3 regions of the Nostoc sp. FACHB-133 genome follow, and region 3 is predicted to be linked to each of the others. Evidence: predicted binding sites of a transcription regulator. Region 3 holds the regulator's gene; each other region holds the start of a gene.
What was found. The regulator HrcA, encoded in region 3, represses chaperone genes, less so after heat shock. The targets are predictions, from matches to a motif close to TTAGCACTCNNGANTCNNGAGTGCTAA.

Region 1 (4,678 bases), on a different contig from region 3:
CCAGTAGATGAAGTGGTAAAGACATTAAAATCCAAACCCCAAGAATTAGAAATCATTGCTACCGGACGCGCCGCACCGCAAAAGTTGCTCGATATTGCAGATTTGCACTCAGAAATGAAACCTCATCACCATCCCACAGCCAAAGCCTTATTCCTCGAAGGGATTGAAATTTATACTGGTGCTGGTAAAGGCAAGTCTACTAGTGCTTTGGGCAAAGCCTTACAAGCAATTGGTAGGGGAATCAATCATCCAGGGTCTACCCGTGTGTTAATTATGCAGTGGCTTAAAGGTGGTAGCGGCTACACAGAAGATGCTGCGATCGCCGCTTTGCAGCAGTCATATCCAGAAGTAGTGGATCATCAGCGCTGTGGTGGAGATGCGATTGTTTGGCGCAATTCTCGGCAAGAATTAGACTATGTAGAAGCCGAACGAGGTTGGGAAATCGCAAAAGTTGCGATCGCCTCTGGAATGTATAAAACTATTATTCTCGATGAACTCAATCCCACTGTTGACTTAGAACTACTCCCCGTTGAACCCATTGTTCAAGCTTTGCTCCGCAAACCCCGCGACACCGAAATCATCATCACTGGCCGCTGTCAAAATCAACCAGCATACTTCGACTTGGCTAGCGTTCATTCAGAGGTTTATTGCCACAAACATTATGCAAATCAAGGTGTAGAACTTAAACGAGGGGTAGATTTTTAGATGTTGCATCTGAATTCGTAATTCGTAATTCGTAATTCGTAATGTTCTCAAGCTTGAATTTTTGGTGAATTGAGAAAAAACCAGACCAGTAGGGCTAGCATTGTAATGCCGACCCTACAAGCAACTAAGGCTGTTGGCGTATTCTTTGCCAGACAGTAAAGCCCAAAAGAATGACAATACTACTGGCGGTAGTCATCATCACAGCCAAACTCATGCCTTGTATTCTCATTGCCAGCAAGTTGAAAAATAAGGTAATTGACCAAAGCGTGAACGCAGCATGGCGCTGGGAAAGTCCCCAAGCAAGTAAGCGGTGGTGCAGATGATCTTTGCCAGGAGTACTAAGAGGGTTATTTCCTGCTAGTAGCCGCCGTACAAATACTTGGGTAGTGTCTATTACTGGCAACAATAGAAATAAAACCGTGGGAATTAGTGCATAAACTGTGTTTTGTTGCAGTTTGCCTAAAATACTAGTTGCTGCCAGCACATAGCCAAAAAAGTATGCTCCGGCATCACCCATAATAATTCGTGACGGATGAAAATTATGGCGCAAAAAGCCTAATGCAGCACCTCCTAAAGCTGCGAGTACCAAGATTGCCGCCGCACGGTTATTAAATTGGGCTGCAACCCCCAACAAACTCATAGCGGTAATAAAGCTGATTCCTCCTGCCAAACCATCCATACCATCCATCAAGTTGATGGCGTTGGTAATTCCTACTACCCACAGTACCGTCAGCAACATAGACAGTAACGAGTCAATGGGAGTACCAAACAGCACTCTTACACTGATACCATTAGCTACCAGCAACAGCGCTGTGACAATTTGCGCCCACAATCGAATAGAGGGTGGTAAGCCGAACTGATCGTCGATAAAGCCCACCAGGACTAATATCGAACCTCCTAACAGAATAGTGAGCACCTGAGCCAATACGTTTTGGAGTTCGATCGGTCGTAAAAGGCTAGCTAATACCAGTGCGGCAATGACACCCGCGTAGATAGCCAGCCCCCCTGCATTGGGTAAAGGTTCGCGATTGAGTCGCCGAGCGTTGGGTTGGTCAGCCCAACCTACCCGTAAGGCGAATTTGCGGACTGTCGGAATTGAACGCCACGTTACAAGCCAAGCCAAAAGAAACGTAAATACTACTGCCAACCAGCCGGTGCCGCTAGGGTCGGCAATGCCAAGGTACTTAAGGGAGTTGTCTAGATTCATCTCCCAATTCAAGCATTACTGCCAGTATCTATAAAGAACATCACCTGTATATTAATCAATTTTTTTTATTTCCATTTGTAACTTGAGCTGATTGAGAGATTAGCACTCTTGCTCTGTGAGTGCTAAATTGTCTAATGGAAGCGCTGGAGAAATAAAACATGGCGAAAATTATTGCATTTGACGAGGAATCGCGGCGAGCTCTAGAAAGGGGTGTTAACGCCCTTGCTGATGCCGTAAAAATCACCTTGGGGCCTAAAGGTCGTAATGTCCTTTTAGAGAAAAAATTTGGCGCACCTCAAATTGTCAACGATGGTATCACTGTTGCCAAGGAAATTGAATTAGAAGATCCTTTGGAAAATACTGGTGCAAGACTCATCCAGGAAGTGGCCTCAAAAACTAAAGATGTTGCTGGGGATGGTACAACCACCGCCACAGTTTTAGCACAAGCCTTGATTCGGGAAGGTTTGAAGAACGTCGCGGCGGGTAGTAACCCAGTTAGCTTGAGACGCGGGATCGACAAAACTATTGAGGCATTGGTACTGGAAATTGCCAAGATAGCCAAGCCAGTAGAAGGAAGTGCGATCGCTCAAGTTGCCACTGTTTCTGCTGGTAACGATGAAGAAGTTGGTCAAATGTTAGCTCAAGCAATGGAAAAAGTCACCAAAGATGGTGTAATTACCGTTGAAGAATCTAAATCCCTGACAACTGAACTAGAAGTAGTTGAAGGGATGCAGATTGACAGGGGTTACATTTCACCCTACTTTGTCACCAACAACGAGCGGCAAATCGTGGAATTTGAAAACGCCCGCATCTTGGTGACAGATAAAAAAATCGGCAGCATCCAAGATTTAGTACCAATTTTGGAAAAAGTCGCCCGTTCTGGTCAGCCCTTGCTAATCATCGCTGAAGATGTCGAAGGTGATGCCTTGGCAACTTTGGTAGTGAACAAAGCGCGGGGTGTACTAGCTGTGGCTGCCATTAAAGCACCTGGATTTGGCGATCGCCGCAAAGCTTTGTTAGAAGATATTGCTATTCTCACCGATGGACAGTTGATTTCGGAAGAAATTGGCTTAAGTTTGGATACCGCTGCTCTAGAAGCGCTGGGAACTGCCCGCAAAATCACCATTGACAAAGAAAGCACCACCATTGTAGCTGGCAGTGTCACCAAGCCAGAAGTACAAAAGCGGATTGGTCAAATTCGCAGACAGTTGGAAGAAACCGATTCTGAATACGATCAAGAAAAACTGCAAGAACGCATCGCCAAGCTCGCTGGCGGTGTGGCAGTGATTAAAGTGGGTGCGGCAACCGAAACCGAACTCAAAGACCGTAAGCTGCGAATTGAAGACGCGCTGAATGCTACTAAAGCTGCTGTGGAAGAAGGTATTGTTCCTGGTGGTGGGACAACTCTAATTCACCTAGCTAAGAAGGTACAAGAGATTAAAAAGACCCTACAAAATGACGAAGAAAGAATTGGGGCTGATATTGTCGAACGAGCGCTAGAAGCCCCCTTGCGCCAAATAGCAGACAACGCTGGTGCTGAAGGTTCTGTAATCGTCTCGAAAGTCCGGGATAGTGAGTTCAACATTGGCTACAACGCCGCTACTGGCGAATTTGAAGACTTGATTGCTGCTGGTATTATTGACCCCGCCAAAGTCGTGCGTTCAGCTTTGCAAAATGCTGGCTCCATTGCTGGTTTGGTCTTAACCACCGAAGCGATCGTTGTTGAAAAGCCAGAGAAGAAATCCGCTGCTGCTGCTCCTGACATGGGCGGTATGGGCGGCATGGGTGGCATGGGCGGTATGGGTGGCATGGGCGGTATGGGCGGCATGGGCATGTTCTAACTTCTGCTCACCCAGATAAATATTTTTTCAACAGTTTGTCTTGTTAAGGCAAACTGTTTTTTTATAGCATTGCTGATTCAGAGCCGATATGTTATCTCTATTGCTGGGAAGTAGCTGGGCATAAATAAAAGTCATCATCATGGTTATCAGTAATTAGTCATGAATACAACTAACGACTAAAAAAAATGCCGATTCCTAAATTCCCAAATCTAAAGAACTGCTTAATTCAAAAATTATAGTCTTTGTATTAATTTTTGTAATATTAATAGCAAAAGCTGAAATAAATAAAAACGCCTCATGGGTGCTGAGTAGGGAATTTTACTTCTTTACTAAGAACTGTGAAAAGAGGAACTTGTTTAATTGCCAATTCCCAATTGCCAATTCCCAATTCCCAATGTAGGTAATATTGTATGGTACGAAAACTGCGTCGTCTTCCCAAAATAGTAACTAGGCTATATAAAAAAGATGAGTTCCATCACCAACCAGGTACTATACCTGGAACAATTTTTATTGATGAAGATTCTCCGCCACCGATAATTTTCTTGATTGACTATAACCAAACCAATTTCATCCGCAAACAAATGGCAACTCCAGAAGAATGTGTTCCATATCTGGAGATGGAATCCATTTCTTGGGTAGACGTACAAGGTTTAGGCAGTCAAGATATATTACAACGATTGGGTCACGTTTTTGAATTACATCCTCTCGTTTTAGAAGATATAGTCAATGTACCAGAGCGTCCTAAAACCGAAGATTATGAAGATCAATTACTATTCATTGCCCGCATGGTAGTACCAAAGGAAAGATCGTGTGGTTTTTACAGCGAGCAAGTGAGTTTGATATTAGGTAAAAATTATTTACTGACAGTCCAAGAAGAACCAGAACATGATTGTTTTGAAGCGGTGCGATCGCGAATTGAAAAAAA
Region 2 (4,678 bases), on a different contig from region 3:
ACTTGTATCTAGATTAATGGTTTGCAAAGGTAAATACTTTCTTGCTTGCCTACGTGGGATAAGTGACGCTAGTGTTAAAAGAAATCATGCAAATCAAAACCCTCATCCCAGAAGTCGAGTAGGAAGCTAGAATGGCAATTCCAAATAAAGAAGTAAAATCTAATACAGATATTTTAGATAATAGACGCACCCAAACTCGCATCCAGGTTCGTATTCCTAAAGACTTGCATGAGGAACCAGTCATTTCACGACTGGTTTCTCACTATGGGATCACAGTTATTATTGCTGATGCTCAGGTAAGCGCAAACGTGCCACAATATAGCTGCTTCGATCTGGAACTGCGAGGTACTGTTTCTCAGATTGAAAGTGCCCTAACTTACCTAGATGAACTGGATTTAGAAGTTTTGCACCAATCCAGCCCTGAAGAAGATGGTTGGTAAATTGAGTTCTCAGTCCTGAGTTATGAGTGCTGAGTCAAAAACACTCAGCACTCAGCACTCAGTACTCGTTACTGGTTTTAGGCCATTTGATTTTCAATCGCCCACCGCGCTAGTTCAGTGCGGTTATGGAGATTGGTTTTGCCCAACATATTGGACACATGGCTTTCAACCGTGCGCTGACTAACATTTAGTTCTTCAGCAATTTCCCGGTTAGCTAAACCCCTAGCGACAAACTGGACTACTTTCAGTTCTGTTGGGGTTAATTGCACATCGAAGGGAACCTGGATGCGGGAACCATTTTCGCCTCCTTTTGCTTGGTGTTCTTTCCAACGGATAGTTTGTTTCAGCGAGGATTCAACTTGGGCTACGAGTTCTTCTGGTTCAAAGGGCTTGACCATATAAACATCAGCACCTTTGTTCAGACCTTTAACTCGGTCTGCACTTTGTCCCTTGGCTGAAAGGAAAAGAACTGGAATCCAGCTGGTGCGTTCGTTTTGCCGGACTTGTTCCACAAAAGTATATCCGTCCATTTCCGGCATCATCACGTCGCAGATAATCATGTCTGGAACATCTTGCTCTAAAATTTCCAGAGCTTCACGTCCATTCTCGGCGGTGATGACTTCGTATCCCCGGAATTCTAAGTAATCCTTCACCAGCAAGATGAGGTTAGGGTCATCATCAATCAATAGAAGTCGTTTGTGATCTTTCATGCTGGGCTCTTTCATAGCAGTGGCACTTGTCGCGCTTCGGTCCATCAAAGTCTTGAATATTTATCCTCTATGGTGGGTTATTTCGAGATGTTGTCCTTTTTCCTACTTAACTTGCCTTTGCTGTCTCGAAGTCTCAAAAATGCCGAGCATTTTCAAGAGACTAATAGCTCGATAGCAAAAGTCCAGCAAGGATACGTATAGCAGTAGTATCTATAATGCGCTATTATATATCGCATTGAAAGTGGCGGGCGAAAAAACACTGATTAAATAATAATCCTTCTGACTCACAAGTAAGTATTGGCTTAAAGATGACCCTACCTCAAAACCAACCCGCACTTTCTTAAAGCTTACTGCTGTTCCATATCCTTCGGTTGTTAAGCCTCTATGAGGTGTTCACAAGAAACTAGGGAAGTTTCTGGCAAAGGATGGTTGAAAAACGCATATTCTTTTACCACCTTATTGCCTATTAAGTGTTCTTGGATGATCCGCTCAATAACTTCTAGGTTTGCTTGGCGATACCAGGCACCATCAAGGTAAACCACCATTATGGGTCTAGAACAACAAACGCGCAAGCAGTTGGCTTTAGTTCTGTAGATGCATAAGGAATAATTCTGTTGCGACTCATCAAGTTTTAACTCTTTAAGTCGCTCTTTTAAGTATTCCCAGGATTCCAGACTAGCTCGTTTTGAGCAGCAATTAGCAATTGTCTGGTCAGCGCAAATAAAAATGTGTCGCTGAATCTTTGCAAGTCCGAAACTTTCTACACAATTACTCAGGGCTTTATATTCTACTAGAGATTTAGTGGCTTTGGGGATTTGATGGCTTGACTGTATCACTGTATTGTTACTTATCGAGCAGCTCCCTGATTACAGTTCTATAACAATTTCCCAGCTTTGCAAATAAAGTTGACTGAGAAGAGAATGGGGCATTGGGCAACTTGTACTGAGCAGAGTCTCTCAAATATAAGTATCGGGCATTGGGAAAACTCTTCACTACTCCCGACTCCCGACTCCCTATGACCATATAAAAATATACGTAACTTACAGAGCAGAACCCGAAGGATATAAATAATTAGGCATTAATACTTAAGTACATCAACGAGCTTCTAGTTCGGGAACCCGTACTCAATGAATTCTTGCCATTGGATGCCAATTTTAGGTAAATTAGCACTCAGGGGTTGAGAGTGCTAATCTCTGGAGAAAATAATTATGGCAGCCTTATCTTTAAGCGTTTCTACAGTTAAACCTTTGAGCGATCGCGTTTTCGTAAAAGTGAACGCCTCAGAGGAAAAGACCGCAGGTGGTCTATATTTGCCCGATACCGCCAAGGAAAAGCCCCAGGTAGGGGAAGTAGTTGCCCTTGGTCCTGGCAAGCGTAACGAAGACGGTAGCCGTCAGGAATTAGAAATTAAAGTCGGCGATAAGGTGCTGTACTCTAAGTACGCCGGCACTGACATCAAGCTCGGCACCGAAGAATATGTACTGCTTTCTGAAAAAGATATCTTAGCAGTCGTTATTTAGTGGTCATTAGTCATTGGTCATTAGTCATTAGCCAATGACAAAGGACAAATGACAAATGACGTAGACGCCCTCCGGGCGGCTTCCCGAAGGGTAGAACAAAAGACAAATGACAAAGGACAACTAAAACAATTATGGCAAAGCGCATTATCTACAACGAAAACGCCCGTCGCGCCTTAGAACGAGGCATTGACATCCTGGCTGAGGCTGTAGCTGTTACCCTTGGCCCCAAAGGTCGTAACGTAGTCCTAGAAAAGAAATTTGGCGCACCGCAAATTGTTAATGACGGTGTAACGATCGCTAAAGAAATCGAATTAGAAGACCACATTGAAAACACTGGCGTAGCTTTGATTCGTCAGGCTGCTTCTAAAACCAACGATGCTGCGGGCGATGGTACCACAACTGCTACCGTTTTAGCTCATGCGATCGTCAAAGAAGGCTTGCGGAACGTTGCAGCTGGTGCTAACGCAATTTCGCTCAAGCGTGGTATTGATAAAGCTACTGCCTTTCTAGTAGACAAAATCAAAGAACACGCCCGTCCGGTGGAAGATTCCAAAGCTATTGCCCAAGTTGGTGCAATCTCGGCTGGTAATGACGAAGAAGTCGGTCAGATGATTGCCCAAGCAATGGACAAGGTGGGCAAGGAAGGCGTAATTTCCCTAGAAGAAGGGAAATCTATGTTCACCGAATTGGAAATCACTGAAGGGATGCGCTTTGATAAAGGCTACATCTCTCCTTATTTCGCTACCGACCCTGAGCGGATGGAAGCAGTTTTTGATGAGCCTTTCATACTGCTAACCGATAAGAAAATCGCTTTGGTACAAGACCTCGTACCAGTGTTAGAGCAAGTAGCTCGTGCTGGTCGTCCTTTGGTAATTATCGCTGAAGATATTGAAAAAGAAGCTTTAGCAACCTTGGTAGTAAACCGTTTACGCGGTGTACTCAACGTGGCTGCTGTTAAGGCTCCTGGCTTTGGCGATCGCCGCAAAGCACTACTAGAAGACATCGCTGTTTTAACTGGTGGTCAACTAATTACAGAAGATGCTGGTTTGAAGCTAGATAACACCAAGCTGGATAGCCTAGGTAAAGCTCGCCGGATCACCATCACCAAAGATAGCACCACAATTGTTGCCGAAGGTAACGAAGCTGCTGTTAAAGCTCGTGTCGAACAGATTCGTCGTCAAATCGATGAAACCGAATCTTCTTACGACAAAGAGAAACTGCAAGAGCGTCTTGCTAAACTCTCTGGTGGTGTCGCTGTCGTGAAAGTTGGTGCAGCGACTGAAACCGAAATGAAAGACAAGAAGCTGCGCCTAGAAGACGCAATCAACGCCACCAAAGCTGCTGTGGAAGAAGGTATTGTTCCTGGCGGTGGTACAACTCTGGCTCACCTTGCTCCTGAATTGGAAGTTTGGGCAAAGAGCAATCTTAAAGATGAAGAGTTGATTGGTGCTTTGATTGTTGTTCGCGCCTTACCTGCACCTCTGAAGCGGATTGCTGAAAACGCTGGTCAGAATGGTGCTGTGATCGCTGAACGCGTCAAAGAGAAAGAATTCAACGTTGGCTACAATGCTGCAACGAACGAATTCGTCGATTTGTTAGCTGCTGGTATTGTTGACCCTGCTAAGGTGACTCGTTCTGCTCTGCAAAACGCTGCATCCATCGCTGGTATGGTGTTGACAACCGAATGTATTATAGTTGACAAGCCTGAACCAAAAGACGGCGCTCCTGCTGGCGCTGGTGCTGGTGGCGGCGACTTCGATTACTAATACTTTGTAGTTGCATAAGTTGAAAAACAGCTGCTTCCTGATGGAGGTGGCTGTTTTTTTGTGTCAGGAGAAGAGGAAGAGAGTGAGTTACGACAACGCTTGTAAATATTTAGCTGAACAGTACCCAGCCGAGTTTGTGCGTTGGTTGCTTGGGGTAGAGGTACAACAAATTGAAGTCTTAAAAACGGAACTCACGCTTGAACCAATTCGCGCGGATTCTGTGACATTTTTGCAAGCAGCTA
Region 3 (4,678 bases):
GAGACAAAGCAGGGAAAAATCTAAACTCATTACATTGATAAAGCGATTGGTTTGCCACTCTTGCACAAAACTGCCCCAATCTCCTCCTCTTAAACCGTAGGCAATTAGAAGAACTGTGGCTACAGTCAACACAATCCCAGTCACACGAGAATCTAGCAGCTTGAGTAAGATATTCTTTTTACCAACAAACTGATTATTTGGTTCTCTAAGGGCTAAGTAGGGTAACAAGGCAAATATCCCGACTCCGAAAGAGGCAGTAGCAAATAACCAAGCAGGTATTTTTTGCCCTCTACCATCAATAAATACTACTGCACTGTAGATGAGAGGCCAGATACCCATGAGGTTGAATAGTGCTATTACTAATGGGTTAACGCCTTCCCACTGTCCAGTCGAAAGGTTTTTAATTAACTCGAATGTACCAGGTTGCTCAGGAGGTGCGAGGAAAAAAGCATAAATAACGAATCCTAACCACAGGAAGCCAAAGGCAATTTTTCTAACCATGAAATATTTAAGTAGGATTAATTATTAATTTTGCCACTACAAATTGGGCTATCTACCTGCGATCGCACTATTCATTCGTCTAGACTCGTAGCAGCTTATTCCTAAACTTTACCTTAAGGATTGAAATAACTGAAGGCTTCTGAGAGGTAATCAGCAGCAGATGCTACAACTGCGATCGCACTTTCATAATCTAAGCGCGTTGGCCCCAAAACTCCCACACTTCCTACAGGTATTGAACCTCGGCGATAGGTAGAAGAAATTAAAGTGCAGGTGCGTATCGGTTCTAATGGATTTTCTGCGCCAATGCGAACCGTTACCCTTGACTTACCAGCATCCTCCGGTTCTGGTTCCTCAAATATTAATCGCCATAGTTGGTCTTGTTCTTCTTCCAGCAGGTGGATAATCGTTTGTACCTGCTGTAACTGGGAAAATTCTGGCTGGCGCAAAACTTCTGACACACCCCGAACCATAATTTGTGTGGTAGTCGGCGCAAGAGTGCGACGAGTCAATTCGGCAACTGAATTTTTCAAGAATTCTCCGTAGCGTTGGAATTCCTGATCAAGTTCGCTCCAGTTGAGGTTGGCTAATTCCAACAGACTTCGCCCCCGCAAGTGGGTATTCAAAAAGTTAGAAACAATCTGCAACTCGCGATCGACTACCTCTGAATCTCGTTGTGTCTCTTCTGATATTGGCGACAAATCCATTAACTTGGAATGTGTCTCATAACCATCGGTAACAACTATTAACATGATCCGCCCAGCTTCAATTTGCACCAATTGCAGATGTCGCAATAGTGCTGTTGTAGTTTGCGGCATAGTTATCAAGCTAATGCAACCACTCAAGGTTGCTAAAATCTGCGCGGCTCCTTGCAGTAGGGTTTCTAAACTCCGATCTTCCCACTGGAGATGCTTTTGTAATGCCACCTCTATTTCTCGCCCTAAAGTTTCTGTCCGCGTAGCGTCTGTCTGCGACACGCTGCGCGAACGCAGAGAAGGTGTAATTAGCTGGTCAACATAAATGCGATAGCCTGAATCTGAAGGTACACGTCCAGCAGAAGCGTGTGGTTGGTAGAGTAATCCAGATTTTTCTAAAACGCCCATCACATTGCGAATTGTGGCTGAACTTACACCCAGGTCGTACTCTTCGCCTAAAGCCTTTGAACCAACAGGCTCTGCCGTAGCAATGTAGTGACGTACCGTTGCCCAAAGTATATGCTGTTGCCGATTTGTTAACTGGACTTCCATAGGATATGTTTTGCTAGAGGCAAATTTTAATCAAAGTCTGGAGAAAGTTCTGGATTTGATTTAAACAAGGAATATTAATAATTTATTAAGATAACAAATTATACAATTATATTGTGATAATTAATTTTAAGGTTCGTGTACACCATTCTTGAAAAGTTCGCTCTCAATAGAATCTAAGCTTTGCATCAAAAGCTAAGAGTTTGAATTTACAAGATTCTTTTCTGCCTTATTTTTGCATAATTCTACACTTAGAAAAGTATTGTTGTATACGTATTTTTGCGGCTATTACAGCTAAGAATAGGGTCGAAAATTTGCGTAAGTTGTGTAGCCATTGGAGAAAGTTACAAACTTTTCTGGCGAGTCCCTAAACTAATTTAGTGCTATTTTCACAATAGCAAAAGCCAGATGGAATTAAGTTCCATCTGAGTAATGCACCCAAACACAAGCTAATATTGGGGAATTGAATGGTCTACTAAGATGGAGTAAGCATCAATACCACCCGAAATATTTTGCACATTTGTAAAACCTTGAGCAATTAACCACTGACACATCTGGGCAGATCGAATACCGTGATGGCATAGCACAAGGGTTTCAGCTTGAGGATTGAAAAGGGTAGGTATTTCATGTCCCCACTCAGCAAATTGACTCAAGGGTAGGTTGACAAAGCCCTCAATGTTAGCGATCGCCAATTCTTCTGGTTCTCGGACATCTACTAGCTGTATACTTCCATCACCAGAGGAAAGACGTTGTGCCAGTTCTTCTACACTAATCTGGTTCATGGGTTGACTAAAAGAATTCCCTATAAACAGTCCTAATCTTATTTATGGTGACAGAAAATCTCTGCCTTTGCATGAGTATCGATTCTCAAGAAGGCTGATAAATTCTGTTAGGCTTTCTGCTTAAATGGCTGTAAACCGTCTTTTTTAAAGGTTTAATGTGAATAGGCAACGTTCATTTATTGGTTTTATCGTAGCAGGAGCGATCGCATTGCTAATTGCGATCGCTGGCTTTTACTGGTTTTTCGCCAAAAATCCGGCTAATCTCATTGCTTCTACCTCTGAGCCTGGTGCAGCCATATTCGTATCAAAACTTTCGCCAGCAATGGTTTCACTGCTGACGAATCCTGATCGGTTGCAGGCGTTGGAACGCGAAGAGGAACTATCTAAACTCAAAACCAGTTTATTAGCCAAAAGTGGCATAGATTATAAACAAGACGTTCAACCCTGGTTAGGGAATGAAATTACATTAGCTATCACCACCTTAGATATTGATCGCGATCCAGAAAACGGACAGCAGCCAGGATATCTGTTAGCACTAGCAACCAAGCAACCTGAGAAAAGCCGCGAGTTTGTCGAGTTGTTGTTTTCTAAACGGGCCTTATCTGGCGCAACCTTAGCTGTTGAACAATATAAAGGCGTAAAGCTGATTTCTGACAATTCCCAACCAGAGAAGGATTTGCTTGCAGGTGCGGTTGTTGGTGAAGGCTTTGTGTTGTTTGCCAACGATCCGAAAGTCTTGAAAGACGCGATTAATAACGTCCAAGCGCCCGATCTGAATTTGACTAGCTCCCCCGAATACCAAAAAGCTACTAAAGAACTGCCCAAAGGAGGTTTAGCTGTAGCGTTCTTAAATCTTCCCGTTGTGGCAAAATGGCAAGGCTTAGAACTTTCAGAACAACTTTATAACAGTGAAATTATTTCTCTGGTGTTGAATCCCAAAGGATTGCTAGCAGAAACTACATTTTTGACTTCATCAGAAATTCTCACTCCATCTGCACCCCTATCTAAACCTGTAGGAGCATTGCAGTATGTTCCAGCGTCGGCAGGTTTGGCAATTTCTGGCTCAAATTTGAGTAATTTGGCTGACAGCGATTTAGCCAAACTCTGGAGACAAGCAACAGCTACTATATATGGTTCTGGGGAAGATGTGGTTTCTCGGTTAGCCAAACCTTTAGTAGATGTTCAAAAACGCTGGAGTATAAACTTACCAGAGGATATTTTTAGTTGGGTACAGGGAGAATATGCGATCGCATTGTTACCTGAGAAAGAGCAAACAACCCCTCATTGGATTTTTGTGGTGGAAAAATCTGAGAGTGTGGAACAAGGTATTGCTCGTTTGGATGCGATCGCATCATCCAATGGACTCAGCATTAATCCCCTGACTATAGATAAGCAAAAAATCTCTGCTTGGACAGAGTTAACTACGGCGACTAAAAAAAGTGATCCTAAAGAAGGAGCATCTTTCAGTATTGAAACAAAAGTGCGGGGATTGCATACAACTTTAGGAAATTACGAAATTTTCACCTCTGACTTAGAAACGATAAATGAAATTCTCACAACTAAGGATAACTCCTTAGTTGACAATCCCAATTTCCAAGATAGTATTGCTGCAATTCCCTTACCAAACCAAGGCTATATATATCTTGACTGGATAAAGAGTCAGAATTTGTTAGAGCGTCAAGTACCGATTCTCAAGCTAGCGGAAGTTTTAGGGAAACCGTTTTTTGATAATTTGCGATCGCTCACAGTTAGCAGTTATGGAACTGACACGCGATCGCTCAAAGGTGGCGTTTTCTTCCAACTCAAGAATTCATGAGATTTTCATAAAAGCTCAAGTGCAGAAGGTTAAAAATTATTTTATCTTCTGCCTTTTTCTGTTCCGTAAGATTTTCGTAAATTTACTGTATTATTTGCTATTTAAATCGTCCGTTAAGGGTTTTCTTTAGGAGGCAAGATCCTGCGTCCAACAGAGGTAATCACATCCAAATCATTAGTTGGGGAATGGTCGCTGCTGTTTATATCAAGAGACAGCCTAGCAATTAGCTGTTTGCTTTAAAAATCCTTTATTGTGGCACATTTTAATGTGGCACAACCAACGAAAATTTCACTGGAATTTTTTCATTAGAATATGTATATATCATTACTAATTTAACA

Region 1: groL (chaperonin GroEL) is a predicted target of HrcA. The motif match lies at 2,012-2,038, and genes of this name have one in related genera.
Region 2: groES (co-chaperone GroES) is a predicted target of HrcA. The motif match lies at 2,314-2,340, and genes of this name have one in related genera.

What each region holds. Positions count from the first base shown of each region.
Region 1 covers NZ_JACJSH010000004.1:276,199-280,876, reverse strand. The annotation lists gene H6G86_RS05745 (cob(I)yrinic acid a,c-diamide adenosyltransferase) at 1-705, shown strand, start outside; gene H6G86_RS05740 (MraY family glycosyltransferase) at 830-1,912, opposite strand; gene groL (chaperonin GroEL) at 2,071-3,753, shown strand; gene corA (magnesium/cobalt transporter CorA) at 4,164-4,678, shown strand, end outside.
Region 2 covers NZ_JACJSH010000001.1:405,577-410,254, reverse strand. The annotation lists gene H6G86_RS01925 (NIL domain-containing protein) at 132-440, shown strand; gene H6G86_RS01920 (response regulator transcription factor) at 518-1,195, opposite strand; gene H6G86_RS01915 ((2Fe-2S) ferredoxin domain-containing protein) at 1,525-1,986, opposite strand; gene groES (co-chaperone GroES) at 2,359-2,670, shown strand; gene groL (chaperonin GroEL) at 2,802-4,436, shown strand; gene H6G86_RS01900 (DUF4351 domain-containing protein) at 4,519-4,678, shown strand, end outside.
Region 3 covers NZ_JACJSH010000050.1:48,336-53,013, reverse strand. The annotation lists gene H6G86_RS28885 (DUF2834 domain-containing protein) at 1-501, opposite strand, end outside; gene hrcA (heat-inducible transcriptional repressor HrcA) at 615-1,745, opposite strand; gene H6G86_RS28875 (rhodanese-like domain-containing protein) at 2,192-2,524, opposite strand; gene H6G86_RS28870 (DUF3352 domain-containing protein) at 2,682-4,340, shown strand.